Regions from separate parts of the Priestia sp. YIM B13486 genome, predicted to be linked through region 2. Evidence: riboswitches for the same ligand, from Rfam matches in the RefSeq annotation. Region 2 holds a riboswitch; the other holds the start of a gene.
What was found. Region 2 has a riboswitch for cyclic di-AMP ahead of ACFX4G_RS27585 (glutamate/proton symporter GltT). Riboswitches for the same ligand answer to the same signal wherever they lie in the genome.
Positions count from the first base shown of each region.

Region 1: it holds a riboswitch for cyclic di-AMP, as region 2 does, so the genes downstream of both, ACFX4G_RS00190 (APC family permease) here and ACFX4G_RS27585 (glutamate/proton symporter GltT) in region 2, are expected to answer to the same signal.

Region 1 is NZ_JBHZOZ010000001.1:38,015-46,316, reverse strand. It holds gene hflX (GTPase HflX) at 1-355, shown strand, start outside; gene ACFX4G_RS00210 (methionine gamma-lyase family protein) at 370-1,632, shown strand; gene ACFX4G_RS00205 (MerR family transcriptional regulator) at 1,823-2,230, shown strand; gene glnA (type I glutamate--ammonia ligase) at 2,314-3,648, shown strand; gene ACFX4G_RS00195 (N-acetylmuramoyl-L-alanine amidase) at 4,378-5,424, shown strand; cyclic di-AMP (ydaO/yuaA leader) riboswitch at 5,616-5,756, shown strand; gene ACFX4G_RS00190 (APC family permease) at 5,918-7,744, shown strand; gene ACFX4G_RS00185 (cation diffusion facilitator family transporter) at 7,854-8,302, shown strand, end outside.
Region 2 is NZ_JBHZOZ010000023.1:17,250-25,551, reverse strand. It holds gene ACFX4G_RS27615 (alpha-galactosidase) at 1-9, opposite strand, end outside; gene ACFX4G_RS27610 (hypothetical protein) at 29-574, opposite strand; gene ACFX4G_RS27605 (APC family permease) at 895-2,208, shown strand; gene ACFX4G_RS27600 (EcsC family protein) at 2,341-3,132, opposite strand; gene ACFX4G_RS27595 (DedA family protein) at 3,157-3,762, opposite strand; gene ytvI (sporulation integral membrane protein YtvI) at 3,923-4,954, opposite strand; gene ACFX4G_RS27585 (glutamate/proton symporter GltT) at 5,168-6,427, opposite strand; cyclic di-AMP (ydaO/yuaA leader) riboswitch at 6,534-6,673, opposite strand; gene ACFX4G_RS27580 (undecaprenyl-diphosphate phosphatase) at 6,947-7,771, opposite strand; gene ACFX4G_RS27575 (hypothetical protein) at 8,229-8,302, shown strand, end outside.

The DNA of each region.
Region 1 (8,302 bases), on a different contig from region 2:
CTTACTAGAAGAGCTGAACGTAACGGACATTCCGATGCTGACAGTTTACAATAAAGAAGATACGCAGCATGAACTATTTGTCCCATCCGCTTCGACATCTTTATCAATGAGCGCTTTTAAAGCTACTGATTTAGTGAAGCTTGGAGAAAGAATTCAAGAAGAAATGAAAAAAGAAATGGCGTTTTTTCATGTGCTGCTGCCGGCTTATGAAGGAAAAATGCTCGCTGAACTCAAAACGGTCTCTATTCTTGAGTCGTTAAAATTCAATGAAGAAACTGAGAAGTATCAGTGCAAAGGGTATATTGCAAAAGAGCATCCCCTGTACAAAAAGCTACAAACGCTTGAAGAAAGTTGAGGAACAAAGAAATGATGTTTGATCAGTTAAAAAACGGGGCACGCATTCGGGAACTTGCTGCAAAAGTAGAAAAACAAATTAAGCCTGTACATGAGAAAATTGACGAGCGCATTGAAGCAAATCAATTTCGGGTGCTGCAAAGCTTTCAGCAAAATCGAGTGAGTGATTCACATTTTAATCCGACAACGGGGTATGGATATGACGATCTAGGCCGCGATACGTTGGAGAAAGTATACGCGGACGTTTTTGGAACAGAAGCTTGTCTGGTGCGTCCGCAAATTATTTCAGGTACGCACGCAATTGGCATATCGCTGTTTGGTGTACTGCGTCCTGGAGATGAACTATTATATATAACTGGAAAGCCTTATGACACCCTTGAAGAAATTGTTGGTATACGAGGAAGCGGCGTAGGCTCTTTAAAAGAATATAATATTAGCTATAAATCAGTAGATTTAACAGCGCAAGGTCAAGTGGATTTTGAAGAAGTGAAAGCGTCTATTCATGAGCACACAAAGATGATAGGCATTCAGCGCTCAAAAGGTTACGGCATTCGCCCTTCTTTTACAGTCGCGCAAATAAAAGAAATGATTTCTTTTGTAAAGAGTATTAAGCCTGATGTTATAGTATTTGTCGATAACTGCTACGGTGAATTTGTAGAAACGATCGAGCCAACGCATGTAGGAGCAGATTTGATGGCGGGGTCGCTCATTAAGAACCCTGGTGGAGGTCTTGCTAAAATCGGCGGCTATATTGCAGGACGAAAAGACCTAGTGGAAGCTTGTTCATATCGAATGACAACTCCTGGAATCGGTGCAGAAGCTGGAGCGACGCTGTATAGCTTGCAAGAAATGTATCAAGGTTTCTTTTTGGCTCCGCACGTAGTCGGTCAAGCATTAAAAGGAGCGGTTTTCTCATCCGCTATGTTCGAAGAGCTAGGGATGCAAAGTGAACCGAAGTGGAACAGTGAACGAACGGATTTAATTCAATCCGTGCAGTTCGATGACCGCGATAAAATGGTTTCTTTTTGTCAGGCTATTCAAATTGCTTCGCCAATTAATTCACACGTAACGGCCTATCCTGCTTATATGCCAGGGTATGAAGATGATGTGATTATGGCAGCTGGAACGTTTATACAAGGAGCAAGCCTTGAGCTGACGGCAGATGGACCTATCAGGCCTCCTTATGTCGCTTACGTGCAGGGCGGGTTAACGTATGCTCACGTAAAAGTAGCAATATGCATGGCAGTAGATCAAATGCTGACGAAAGAACTTTTATAAAATATAAGATAGAAAGACTATTTTCTCCCCGCTAAGAAAGAAAAGATAGGCTTATAAAAATAAACGAAGTGCTATTTATTTGTATAGAAGAAATGTTCAGAAAAATTTATGTTAGAATTACTAACATTCGGTTGACAGGTGAACTAACATAGCATACAATGTAAATAGTTAATCCAAAGGAGGAACTGAAATGAGTGACAACATTCGAAGAAATACGCCACTTTTCCCAATTGGAATTGTGATGCAGTTAACTGAGTTGTCGGCTCGCCAAATTCGCTACTATGAAGAACATGAATTAGTTGCACCAGTAAGAACAGAGGGAAATCGACGATTATTCTCATTTAACGATGTTGATAAGCTGCTTGAAATCCGTGATCTTATTGAACAAGGTGTAAACTTAGCAGGTGTAAAGCAGCTGTTTCATCTTCAAAAGGAGCAAAAAGGGCATAAGCAAGAAGAAAAAGTTGTGGCAGCAACAGCAAAGCCAGAATTAACGGACGATGAATTGCGAAAAATGCTTCGTGCAGAACTTATGCAAGCAGGCCGTTTTAATCGAGCAACTTTAAATCAAGGAGATATGTCCAGGTTCTTTCATTAATAAAGTTATCAATATTTATGCCGTTCGTATATGAGGGGTATAGATTATAAATATTATATAGAGATTTAGGGGAGGATCACACGATGGCAAAGTACACAAAAGAAGATATTTTCCGCAAAGTTCAAGAAGAGAATGTAAAGTATATTCGTCTTCAGTTCACTGACATTTTAGGAACAATTAAAAACGTTGAAATTCCAGTAAGTCAATTAGAAAAAGCGTTAGACAACAAAATGATGTTTGACGGTTCTTCTATTGAAGGGTTTGTACGTATTGAAGAATCAGATATGTACCTATTCCCGGATATTGATACATTTGTTATTTTCCCTTGGACATCTGAAAAAGGTAAAGTAGCACGTTTTATTTGTGACATCTACAATGCAGATAGAACTCCGTTTGATGGCGATCCACGTAATAACTTAAAACGTGTGTTAAAAGAGATGGAAGAGTTAGGATTTACTGATTTTAACCTTGGACCTGAGCCAGAGTTCTTCTTATTCAAATTAGACGAAAAAGGCGAACCTACATTAGAATTAAATGATAAAGGTGGCTACTTCGACTTAGCGCCAACTGACCTTGGTGAAAACTGCCGTCGTGACATCGTATTAGAGCTTGAAGAAATGGGCTTTGAAATTGAAGCATCTCACCATGAGGTAGCTCCTGGACAACACGAGATTGACTTCAAATATGCTGCTGCATTAAAAGCTTGTGATGATATCCAAACGTTCAAACTTGTTGTAAAAACAATTGCACGTAAACATGGCTTACATGCTACATTTATGCCAAAACCATTATTTGGTGTGAATGGTTCAGGTATGCACTGTAACGTTTCATTATTTAAAGATGGTCAAAACGCATTTTATGATGAAAACGGTAATCTAGAGCTAAGTGATACTGCTCGTCAATTTATCGCAGGTATCATCAAGCACGCACACAGCTTTACAGCAGTAACAAATCCTACTGTAAACTCTTATAAGCGTCTAGTGCCTGGATATGAGGCTCCTTGTTACGTTGCATGGTCTGCTCGCAACCGTAGCCCATTAATCCGTATCCCAGCTTCTCGCGGCGTAGGAACTCGTGTTGAGGTACGTAGCGTAGACCCAGCTGCTAACCCATATTTAGCAATGGCTGTTCTATTAAAAGCTGGTTTAGATGGAATCAAGAACAACCTTGAAGCTCCAAAACCTATCGATCGTAATATCTATGTAATGACAAAAGAAGAGCGTATTGAAGAAGGTATCGTAGATTTACCTGCAACATTAGCTCAAGCTTTAGATAGCTTCCAATCAAACGAAGTTATGGTTTCTGCATTAGGTGAACACTTAGCAGAGCACTTCGTTGAAGCGAAAGAAATCGAATGGGATATGTTCCGTACACAAGTTCATCCTTGGGAACGTGACCAATACATGAGCCAATATTAATTCCTAAAAGTCCGAGAGATCGTTTATACGTTCTCTCGGACTTTTTTTGTTTTTCAAAATGAATAACATTGCGCATATTAAATATCGAACTAAGCTGTTCATAAAACAAGTATAGCTGCCTGTCGTACAATTTACAGGAGGCTTTTTTATGGTTTTGTTAGATACAGGAAAGAATTTGGTTATAAGAATTAAAAAGGATAAGCTTTTTGTCTCATTGAATCTATATGTAAAAGTAGTGTATAACAGATAGAGAGATTGTTTATGTGTTCACTCTGCACTTCAGTATAACTTCAAAGAATTTTCAGCCAGTCGTAGTATCATTAGAAAATACTGTTGGAGAGGAATGGAATGAAAATGCAAGAAGGAAATTTTTTTAAAGGTTTAGTAATAGGCATATTAATCAGCATTCCAATTTGGATTATTCTCATTGTTATAGGCGTTCTGCTTTTTAAATAGGCCCGTTCTCATAATAGAATAGACAAAACTTTCCTTTTAGTGTATACTTCAAATGAAAATGATAATTATTATCATTTAATCAACGAATCAACACTCTGCATATAGCTGTCACTCCTTGAGAGCTATCCCTATTTAATATTCTGTCTACAACGCAGAATAAACCGCTGCCTTTGAGTAGCGGTTCTTTTTTTAGTAAATTTCTACTTAGTAGGCTAGTATACGTAGCACTTTTTGCCCCTATACATATGTTAACAATAAGGAGGGACAAGTAATATGAAAAAAATCTATCTAGATGCAGGACATGGTGGGGCAGATGCAGGAGCAGTTGGAGCGAACGGACTGTATGAAAAAAACTTAGTTTTAAAAATTCAACAATATTTAATAAGCTATTTAAATAGCACCTACAGTGACTTTACGATTAAAACCACTCGTACCACAGATACTTTTTTATCGTTATCTCAGCGCGCTTCTCAAGCTAATTCGTGGGGAGCAGATGTATTTATGTCTATTCACGTAAATGCCGGTGGAGGAACAGGATATGAAGATTATGTTTATAGAAGCGCTAGCAATGCCAGTAAAACGTTTCAATCAATTGTCCACGGCCAAGTACAGCCAACGCTGCTGTCGTATAATCATCCGAATCGCGGTCGAAAATCAGCCAATTATGCGGTGCTTCGCTTAACAAATATGCCCGCAGTACTAACTGAAATAGCCTTTATTGATAACCGCACCGATGCAGCACTTCTCCAAAACGAAGCTTTTTTAAAAAGCATGGGTGAATCGTATGCAAAAGGAATTGCCGTCTATTTGAATTTACCTCGTCGTGCAGTTCCAAACCCCAATCCAACACCAACTCCGAATCCATCACCTTCTGAACCAGGTACAAAAACGTATACGATCAAGCAAGGAGATACGCTTTACAGTATTGCACAGAAGTACAACATAACAGTACAAGCGCTTCAAGAAGCGAATACAGGGCTTTCTGATCCTTTAACACTACAGGTTGGAAAAACAATTGTTATTCCTTCAGGGACTTCACCAAACCCATCTCCAACACCGTCACCAACTCCACCTTCGGAACAATATCCACTTCCAAATGGAATTTTAAAACAAGGTGATTCTGGAGAAGCCGTGAAGCAGCTTCAAAAAGCATTAAACGCGGTGAATTTTAAAGTAGGTTCAGTAGACGGAATATATGGAGTTCAAACGAAAGATGCAGTCAGACGTTTTCAGCTTGTGTATCTTCCTTATGATGTGGATGGTATTTATGGTCCTCAAACGAAAAACAAGCTAGCAGCCGTTTTAAAAGCAAAAAGTTAAAGCAAAAAGGTCTTCTGTAAGCGGGCAGAAGACCTTTTGTTTTTCTGTTAAAAGCGCCTTAAGCACTATTTTATGGTTTGCGTAAAATAATGCTTTACAAACCATTTGTACGGGAGTATATTATCTAAGAACAAAGGATAGTTATGAAAGAAACATGTTATCGATCATACCATTTAACCGAAAATTATATTGACCTGTTATCGCTTAATTCGTCAGAAGTGGGGGACCCAAATTTGTGCATTGTCACTTGGGGTGAATCCTTTTTTAAAGGTAGGGCTACTCTCATAGCCCGAATCCGACAGCTAACCCCATAAGCGTTTTGGAGAGGAGGTTTAAGCTGTGTAAAAACGCTGAGAACCCTTAGTGTTTTTTTTGTGCGCTTTTTTAACATAAAAAGGTATTTTTAAGGGATAATATCACTTATTCGTGAACTTGTAACGGAGCTTAGCAACGACAGTAAATAGTAGCTAAGCAATCATCGGAGGGAAATTACGTGAACTATTCAGTTCTCAAAAGATTATTGATTGGAAAGCCGCTTAAAACAAAAGAGTTAGGCGATCAAAAGCTTAGTAAGCTTAAAGCACTGGCTATTTTATCATCAGATGCCTTATCTTCAGTGGCTTATGGAACAGAACAAATTTTGATTGTACTTGCAACAGTCGGCGTCCTTGCCTATTGGTATTCGATTCCAATTGCGCTTGGGGTATTGGTTCTGCTCACGGCTTTAATTCTTTCATATCGCCAAATTATTTATGCGTATCCGCAAGGCGGAGGAGCTTATATTGTTTCGAAAACCAATTTAGGAGAAAATCCTGGACTTATCGCTGGAGGATCACTGTTGGTGGATTATATTTTAACAGTTGCTGTGAGTGTTTCAGCAGGAACCGATGCTTTAACTTCGGCTTTTCCAACGCTGCATCATTACAATGTAGTAATTGCGTGTTTGCTGGTGATTTTTATTACCGTCTTAAATTTACGTGGTGTAACAGAATCCGCTTCCGTATTAGCTTATCCGGTTTATTTATTTGTTATTGCTCTTATTTTGTTAATAGCGGTAGCCTTGTTTAAAATAGCGACAGGTCAAGTTTCACCTGAGCTTCATCCCTCTCTCGGTACAGTAGTGCCAGGTATTAGTTTGTTTTTATTATTAAAAGCTTTTTCGTCAGGCTGTTCAGCATTAACAGGTGTAGAAGCTATTTCAAATGCAGTGCCTAACTTTAAAGAGCCAGGTGCAAAAAATGCTGTTCATACATTAATGCTGATGGGCGGTATTTTAGCCGTTTTATTTTCTGGCATCACGTTTTTAGCTTATTGGCTTGGCATTTCTCCAAAAGCAGATGAAACGGTTGTATCACAAATTGCATCGAGTGTGTTTGGACGAAATGGATTTTATTATTTTATTCAAGGCACAACAGCTCTAATTCTAGTGCTAGCGGCGAATACGGGCTTTTCAGCTTTCCCTTTGCTAGCTGTCAACTTATCGTCTGATAAATACATGCCAAGAATGTTTCAAATTCGTGGCGATCGACTAGGCTATTCAAATGGAATTGTGACCCTTGGGATTGCTTCTATTGTCTTAATTGTAGCTTTTAAAGGAGCGACTGAACAATTAATTCCTCTTTATGCAGTCGGGGTGTTTATTCCATTTACGCTTTCTCAAACAGGCATGATTGTCAAATGGCTTAGAGAAAAGCCGGCCGGCTGGCAAGGGAAGCTAACCATTAACTTAATTGGTGCCCTCATTACCTTAACTGTGCTAATTATTTTGTTTACAACGAAGTTTTCACAAGTATGGTCCGTGCTCATTTTCTTACCGGTTATTGTCTATATTTTTCATCGCATTCATACGCATTATGAAGCGGTAGGAGAGCAGCTTCGCATTAAGCAAGGAGAAAAGATTGGAAAGCTTGAAGGAAGTGTGGTCATTGTTCCTGTAGCAGGAATGACAAAGGTAGTAGAAAATTCATTAAATTATGCAAGAACGATTGGCGATACCGTTATTGCAGTACATGTAGCCTTTGATCGAGAAAGCGAAAAGAGAATGGAAGAGAAGTGGGAGAAGTGGCAGCCTGATATTCGTATTGTTACGTTTCATTCTCAATACCGCAGCTTAGTGCGGCCGCTGTTTCGATTCATCGATATGGCTGAGGAAAAAGCCCGGGAAAATAATATGGCTATTACGGTCGTTATTCCGCAATTCATTACGAAAAAAAGCTGGCAAAATATCCTTCACAATCAGTCCAGTCTGCTGTTAAAAGCACATTTGCTTTACCGTAAAAATGTAATTGTTACAACTGTACCGTACCGTTTTAAAAAATAATGAAACATGACTAAAAACCTCCAACTTGTATGTTGGAGGTTTTTAATTTTTAAATTCACATACACTAACCGTAATCGAATCTCATCAAAGGCGCAAACGGAGGGATTGTATGAGTGAATTAATTAAATTGTTGCGAAAGGGAAATAAATCGGCCATCATGGCCGCTGTAGTTAATACCATTATCTCTATCATTAAAGGAATTGCTTTCGCTTTAACAGGGAATGTAGCAATGTTTGCTGAAACGATGCACAGCTTAGGAGATGCAGCTAATCAGTTTTTTGTCTTTATAGGTTCGGCATTAAGTAAAAAAGCCCCGACCAAAAGATTTCCAAATGGTTTCGGCCGATTGGTTAATCTCGTTCTATTAGGAGCGGTTCTTGTAGTAGGGATTATGGCGTTTGAAACGATTAAAGAAGGATATCACCACATTCTTCATCCCACGAAGTCTTCAGGCTTTATTTTAAATATTGCAGTACTTGGCATCTCGGTGTTACTTGAGATGTTTGTCCTATTTAAGGCGATGAAAGAAATTTTGCACGATGTCGGAATGAATACCGC
Region 2 (8,302 bases):
GATCCCCATTTTATTCCTCTCCTTACCATCAAATATCTAACGAGACATTTCCTTTTTCATCTATTGCCGTTGCATGCTCAAAAGCAGATGCTAGATTAATCTCTTTTCTCTCATACCATTTCGCTAAACCTTTGAATAACTCTTCTGTTTCAACTATTCTTGTGTCTACTCGCAGTTCAGTTTCATAGCTATGAAGAGACCAAGTGCTTTCACTAAATAAGGTCATTTCTACATCTAAACACATGTCTTTCCAATTAGGAGCACACAGAATAGGATGACGTATGTCTGAACATGCAATGGTGTAGCGGTTAGAACCATTCTTATTCATAAAACAATGAACAAAAGAGGCATTCACATCGCCCTTACTAGTTTGTAAAGATTTATACAGTTGGATATCTAACAATGGAACGCTCCATTTTAATTTCATTTTTGGAAGAATTCTTTTTTTAACCGACTTGACCGTTAATTTAATAAAGTAAACACCATCTTTTTTTGTTTCATCCAATACGACATGCACACCTGGTTCCTTGTTTATCTCCAAGTTTATATAGGGTGTAGCAATCACTTCCTTCATCTCCTTCACCATCATTCTTAATTTTGTACACCAACAAAAATGTAACCGCATTCAAAAATTTATTTTCGTATTTATTACAAGTAGATCACCTAAACGAAGCTTTTTTACTTTCTTTCATTTTATGTAAAATACTTTCTAGACTCAATGGTAAAAATCAAAGTGAAAAAAAGCATTTTTTTGCTTTATCTAGTAATCAATTAAATGCTCTTTATCTCTTAGCCCGCAATTTTCTCTTCTTTTTCAAAAAAAGATGACAAATTTAATAATATAGTATAATAATAAATAATGCAGAATGATTATACACAGAAAGGATGACAAATATGAATCATGAACCTTCTCTTCTTAAACAACTAAAATTATGGCATATCGTTGTGATAGGGTTAGGCTACATGGCACCTATGGCCGTTTTTGATACATTTGGCATTGTAACTGAATCAACAGATGGACATGTTTCAGGCGCTTATGCATTCACGTTGATCGCTATTTTATTTACAGCCATTAGTTACGGAAGGATGGTAAAAGCTTTTCCCGGAGCTGGTTCCTCTTATACATACGCACAGCAAGTAATGAATCCAAACATTGGTTTTTTGGTAGGATGGACGGCTCTTCTTGATTATCTATTTCTGCCAATGATTAATGCGCTTTTGACAAATATTTACCTAAGCTCTCTGTTTCCAGGTGTTCCAAAGGCCGTATGGATTATCAGCTTTGTTGTCATCATGACCATAATAAATATTTTCAGCGTTCATTTAACCGTTTCTTTTGGTACGCTATTAGTTGCTTTTCAAATTTTAGTCGCTATTATCTTTATTATTTTAAGTGCTACAACTCAAGGCCAAGAGCTATCATTTAAACCGTTTATAAGTGAATCGGCCTCTATATCTCTGTTATTAAACGGAGCAGCTATTTTATGCTTTTCTTTTTTAGGATTTGATGCTGTAACCACTATGGCCGAAGAAACACTTAAGCCTGAGAAAACCATTCCTAAAGGGATTCTTATTATTGCGTGTACGGGAGGCGCCTTATTTATCACGGTTTCTTACTCTGCGCAGCTTCTTTTCCCTTCAGCCTCTTTGTTTCATGATTTAGAAGGTGCATCAGCGGAGATCGCTTATAAAATTGGTGGCCAGCTTTTTCAATCTATTTTTGTAGCAGCGGCCTTGACTTCAACTATTGCTTCTGGACTTGTCTCACATATGAGTGCATCAAGACTTCTCTATGCAATTGGGAAAGATGGTTATCTGCCTCGGGGAATTTTTGGCTATATTCACCCTAAAACAAAGACGCCTGTTTGGAACGTAGTGATTATTGGTGGCCTCTCTTTAATTTCACTAGGTCTGTCTCTTGAAAAAGCTACCTCTTTAATTAATTTTGGTGCTTTAATTGCGTTCAGTTCAGTGAACATAGCGGTTTTTATCCATTATTTTATTCAACAAAACAAACGATCTCTCAGTGGATATATTTCATATGTACTTATGCCTTTACTCGGCAGCTTATTTTTATTTTTTATGTGGCTTAACTTAGAAAAAACATCCTTATTTATCGGTATTGTATGGAGTATAATCGGAATTATTTATTTACTGATTGCCAGACGAAAAAATACTATTACCATTCCTACTTTTCATTTTGATTAAGGAAATAGACTTAACACATGAAAGCTACATTTACTATACCAATGGAAAAATCCGAACGTATTTGATTCTCAACCAAGAATCAAACTCGTTCGGATTTTTCTTCAACTAAAATACTTTCGTACCAGTCTCTTTTTATTTTTGCGATTGTGAGACTTTTTCCAAAATACGTCTTTTACGATAAAGCATCATTCCAACTTCCCCTATATCGCTAATTGCTTGTTTGTTAATATACGCTCCAAATACCATTCCTGCTATAGGAATCATTTGGAACAGCTTTTTCCAGCCCAAGTTGTCCCTGTAGGTTAGAAACACTTCTCTCCACCCTTGCAGCTGCTGCAAGCTCTGCGTTCGATTTCCGCTTGCTAATTCTTCTAAAATCGCACGTTTCCCTACAATGTCAGAAGACGAAAACTGCATGCATTTGACCATGAAAATTCGTTCCTCTTGCTCAGTGGGGTCGTAACCATAAGAAACAGCCACTTCTTGCAGTGTCTTAAGTGTAAGCCCTAATACAAAAGGAACATCAATAGCTAGTGTAAAAATCCCGCCTATACCGGTTGTAGCTCCTTGAAGCTGTGCATTCTTTTTTCGGACTTCAATAAAATGCTCTGCCAATTCATCCATTTCTTGCAGAGATAAATGCTGAATATCCTCTATCGAAAGCTGTTTCTTTTCTTGTAATTGTGCTGATGCTTTTTCTAGCGTGGCAGACGTATTAGCTAAATACTGGCCTCCATTATCAACATACTTAGCAATTTCATCTAATAATTTTTCTATTTTTTGATGAATGAACTTTGGCGTTACTTTATCTAAAGCTGAAAAAGGCAAACGAGCCAGCCGCTCCCAGAAAAAAAGTCCTTTTTGGTCTTTCTCCCACTTTTCAATTTTTCGTAACTCTACTCTTAACTGCTCATACTCTGACATATCCTCACTCTTTTCCTCGATTTATCAGCTCTGCCCTACTTGTTTATTCCGCACATATTTAATGATAAAAAACAGTGCAATTAAAACAACAATTCCGATTCCAATAGGCTGCATATATTGAGACACAATCGGCCCCACCTCTTTCCACTTAGGTCCTAACTTATATCCTAAATATACGTAAATAGCCGTTACTGGAAGCATCGCCACAAATGTATAAATAGAAAACAGCCATACATTCATTTTTGCCATCCCGCACGGAAAAGAGATAGCCGTGCGCACTCCTGGAATAAAGCGTCCAAAAAAAGCAACCCCGCTGCCGTACTTATTAAAAAAGCGATCGGCGGCGTCAATTTCTTTTTCTTTCACCAAAAAGTATTTTCCATATTTTAAAATCAGCGGTCGTCCACCGTAACGTCCCAGTGCATAAAGAGTCAACGGTCCACAAACACCGCCTACTGTACCTGCAAGGATAGCCAGATACAAGTTCATATCACCTTGGTACACCCAATACCCTACTAAAGGTAAAACAAGCTCTGCCGGGACAAACTCAAACGTTAATGCTAGAATTACGCCAAAATAAGAGAGCTGTTTTAGCGCTTCAATTAAAGAAAGTAAAACCGACTCTAACAAAAATTCTCCTCCTCATGTCATTAAATCTAAGACTGCAAAACTATAATTTAGCCGATTGATAGATAAAAACCAACGCGGCATAGTTTTTTCCTTTCCCTCTTTACGTATTACGTACTACAAAAGTTTCAATAAAAAAAAGCGCTAGTTTTATCCAGCGCTTTTATAGTTTAAAGTTAATTTGAATAATACCTACTTTACGAAGAGCATCGTATAAAATAACTAAAGCCGGTCCTAAAAATAATCCGACAAAGCCTAAAAGTTTAAATCCAATGTACAAACTAACTAATGCAGCCAAAGGTGAAATACCCATATTTGTAGAAAATACTTTTGGTTCTACTACACGTCTTACTACCGTAATGACTCCAAATAGAATAAATAAGCCGATTGCTAATGAGTCATGCCCTTGCGTAAGAGCAAAAATCCCCCATGGAACGAGCACCGAGCCCGTCCCAAGGATTGGTAAGATATCGACAATTACAATTAATAAACTAAGCAGCGCGGTATACGGAACATCTAATAACCAAAGCCCTACATAAGCCATTACAAACGTCATGACACTTAAGATAATTTGTGCCTTAATAAAACCAACCCCCGCTTGGATAAGCTGAGTGATGACAACTTGTAGCTTATATTTCGTTTCTTCTGTTAAAAATGACTTAATTTTATTTTTAATAGCAGGCAGCTCAAGGCTGATAAATACAAGCGCTACTAAATAAATAAGAAACTCTAGTAGAAACCCAGGAACAGTAGCAGCAAAGCTAATGATGATTTCCACGGTACTTTTTAATAGAGAATCTAATGAATTTACGGTTTTTTCAAGCGTGCGCTCGATAGAAGAAATCACTTCTGTAGGAAGAGCGTTTGAATAGTATTTCCACTTAATAATAGTTGGATAAATCGCGGTTTCATAGATTTCTTTTACAAAGGAAGGCGCTATCTTTGAAAGAGCAACCACTTGCGTAACGATTGTCCGAACAATAAAAAATCCAATAAGTATGAGCGAAACAACATATAAAATGAAGGTCATAAGCACTGCGTAGACTCTCTTCATTTTAAAAGATTGATGCAATTTTTGAACAATACCCTCAAGCGCTAATGCTGTTAATAAAGCAAACACAATCGGTAAACTGTAAGGGATTAACAAACATACGATTACTATCGAGGCGATGACCCATATTCGCTTTTTCCACATACTCTACTATCCCCCAACTAGCTAAGCTATCTCTATATTTATTGATAAAGAAAGGAACCAGTGACTGCTTTTATGTAAGAATAAAATTTGGATATATTTATACCTGATGTTACATATTATAGGGTCAATTTCCATAATAATAAAGGAATTATTATGAAAAAAGCTACTTATTCTAATTTTTTGAATAGAATAAGTAGCTTTTTAATTTATAAATTAGCCGGCTCTCATGACCTCTGTACCTTTTTTAGGGTCAAATTTGCCTTCAGATTTAGACATCACAATTGCTGCTAGTGTGTTTCCTACTAAGTTAACAACCGTACGTGCCATATCCATGATTCTGTCTACTCCAGCAATGAAGGCTAATCCTTCTGCCGGAACGCCGATTGTTCCAAGAGTAGCCAGTAATACAACAAATGATGTTCCTGGCACCGCAGCCATTCCTTTAGATGTAACCATCAATACCAGAATGAGCGTCAGCTGTTGAACGATCGTTAAATCAATACCATACACCTGCGCTAAGAATAACGCTGCAATCGCTTGATAAAGAACGGAACCATCTAGGTTAAATGTATAACCAATTGGTACAACGAACGATACGATAGCTTTTGGACAGCCCATCTTTTCAAGTTTTTCCATAATTCGCGGAAGAACTGTCTCAGAGCTAGATGTACTGTATGCTAACAACAGTTCATCTTTCATATAGCGGAATAAGTGGAAAATGTTAATTCCTGCCCATTTCGCAATTCCTCCTAATACAACAAGTAGGAAGAAAATTAACGCTAAGTAAACTAAGATAACAAGCTTTCCTAATGAAAGGAGTGAATCTAAGCCGAATTTTGAAACTGTTACACCAATTAAAGCAAATACACCAATTGGCGCCACTTTCATTACAAGGTTTACCACGTGAAACATTGCGTGAGAAACACCGTCGAAGAATTGTACAACTGGCTTTCCTCTTTCCCCAATTGCCGCTACTCCTAGTGCAAATAACACTGTAAAGAAGATAATTGCTAGCATGTCTCCTTCAACAATTGACTGGAAAAAGTTTGTCGGAACAATGTGTAAGAAAGTTTCAGCCACTGACTTTCCTTCTTGCTGTTCGGATGTTTCAACGTATTGTGAAATATCACTCTTCTGTGCTGAATGAATGTCTACACCTTGCCCAGGATGAAAAATATTAGCAACCAATACACCGATTACAATTGCAAAAGTCGTAATAATTTCAAAATAGAGAATGGTTTTAACGCCGAGCTTTCCGACCTGTTTGCCGCTTCCTGCTCCTGCAACTCCAACGACTAAGCTTGAGATAACAATTGGAATAACAATCATCTTAATTAATCTTAAAAATAGGTCTCCTAGCGGCTGTAGGTATGTTACTACACGCGGATCGTTAAACCAAATTACCCCTACAAGAACACCGAGGATTAATCCGGTAAAAATCTGCGTAGCCAAACCAAAACGAATTTTTTTCATAGATGTACCTCCCCAAAGATGTATGACATTTGTATATACTTTTCTGAAAAAACAAAAAAAGACTATTCTTAAGAAAGAACAGCCTTTTACTTACGCTATTTTGGGCTCTTTCTCTCAATAAAGCAAACGGGGTTAACTGTCGGATTCGGAATTGAGAGTTTCCTACCTTTTGTAAGGATTCACCCCAAGGCAGCTTTACTGCCGATAATGATTCCCCCGCTCTATACGATTAAGCTTATTATTCAGTTTTTATAAAATTAAAACGATCTATACGTTGTCATACGTTTTTTACAGTCAATAAAACTAAACAGAAGTCTTACTTTTACTTAACTTTATACTGCACAAATATTAATTTACTATTTTTCGACACGTTTTGTCAATACCCATGTTTATAAAACGCTTTCAAAAGGCGATAATATATATTTATACAAAAAAGCTATTGCAATGTTGCAATAGCTTTTTCTTGCTCTTTGAGTCTCTATTAGAAGTTTAAGGGACTAAAGAACACGCATGTTTATTTTATAAAAATACAAAATATAGAATAGCTGCTAACACAATTCGATATAGTGCAAATGGTACTAATTTGATACGATTAATTAATTTCAGGAAAAAGCGAATAGACACCAGCGCAAAAATAAAGGCGCTGATAAAACCAGCAATAAAAAACGGTAGTGCATCTGATGTGAAATACTGCCAGTTTTTAACCAATGAAAGTCCACTTGCTCCTGCCATGATTGGCACTGCCATAATAAATGTAAAATCTGCCGCTGCCTTATGGCTCATTCCAAGAAGAACCCCTCCTGAAATCGTTGAGCCTGAACGAGAAAAACCTGGCCAAAGAGCAATACATTGAAACAGTCCTATACCCAGTGCTTGTCCATAAGACATTTGGTCCACCGTCTCTACACGCGGACGTTTAGGTCCAAACAAATCTGCTAGAATCATTAATACAGCTCCGACTACTAAGCCAATTAGCACCGTATTTAAAGAAAACAAATGTTCATCAATGTAATCATCAAACAAAAGACCTAACACTCCTGCGGGTAACAGACCAACAATTACTTGCATTAAATTCAAACGATTTGTCGGTCCAATTGGAGCGGCTGGCTTTTTTCCCAATCCTAATAAATTAATGAAACGATCTTTAAAAATAACTACTACTGCTAAGATCGACCCTAGCTGAATAACAATTTTAAATGTATTAGCTACGGGAGATGAAAATAATTCTTTTGAATTTAACCACAGGTCATCCACAATAATCATATGCCCAGTTGACGAAACAGGAGCAAACTCTGTTAAACCTTCTACAATCCCTAAAATGATTGCTACAATAATTTCCCACATAAAGCTATATACCTTGCCTTTCTTTCAAATTAATAAGCTTATCGCTTCGTTTTCCATGCTCAACTATTTTCCTATTTTGACACTTGCTTTTTTATCATAATTGTTAAAACTATGAAATACAATGTGTATTTGCAAAAAGATAAGAATCTTTAATAATTTGTAATAAAAACCTTACATGCTATAACCAAAAAACAAGATATCAGCTTTTATTTGTTTTAAAAAGCAGTCGCTATGTTCGGTATAAATTCCGGGTCCTTAGCTAAAAATGAATCATCTAGACTATTTTTCTTTAGTGTGAAAAAATGACTAAATCATTATGTTTTTTCCATCCCCTTTACTGTCATCTATCATTTTAATCAACTAGTGCTTGCTTATACGACATATCCCCTAAGTAATTTGAAACTTTTTTCTCTCTTTTCTCGTATATAGTAGTATCTTTTTTAGGAGGCTTTTTACTATGAATGGAAATGTACGTACAATGAAATGGGTCACTGCTGGGTATGAAGCCTTGCTGGGAATTCCTTTAATTGG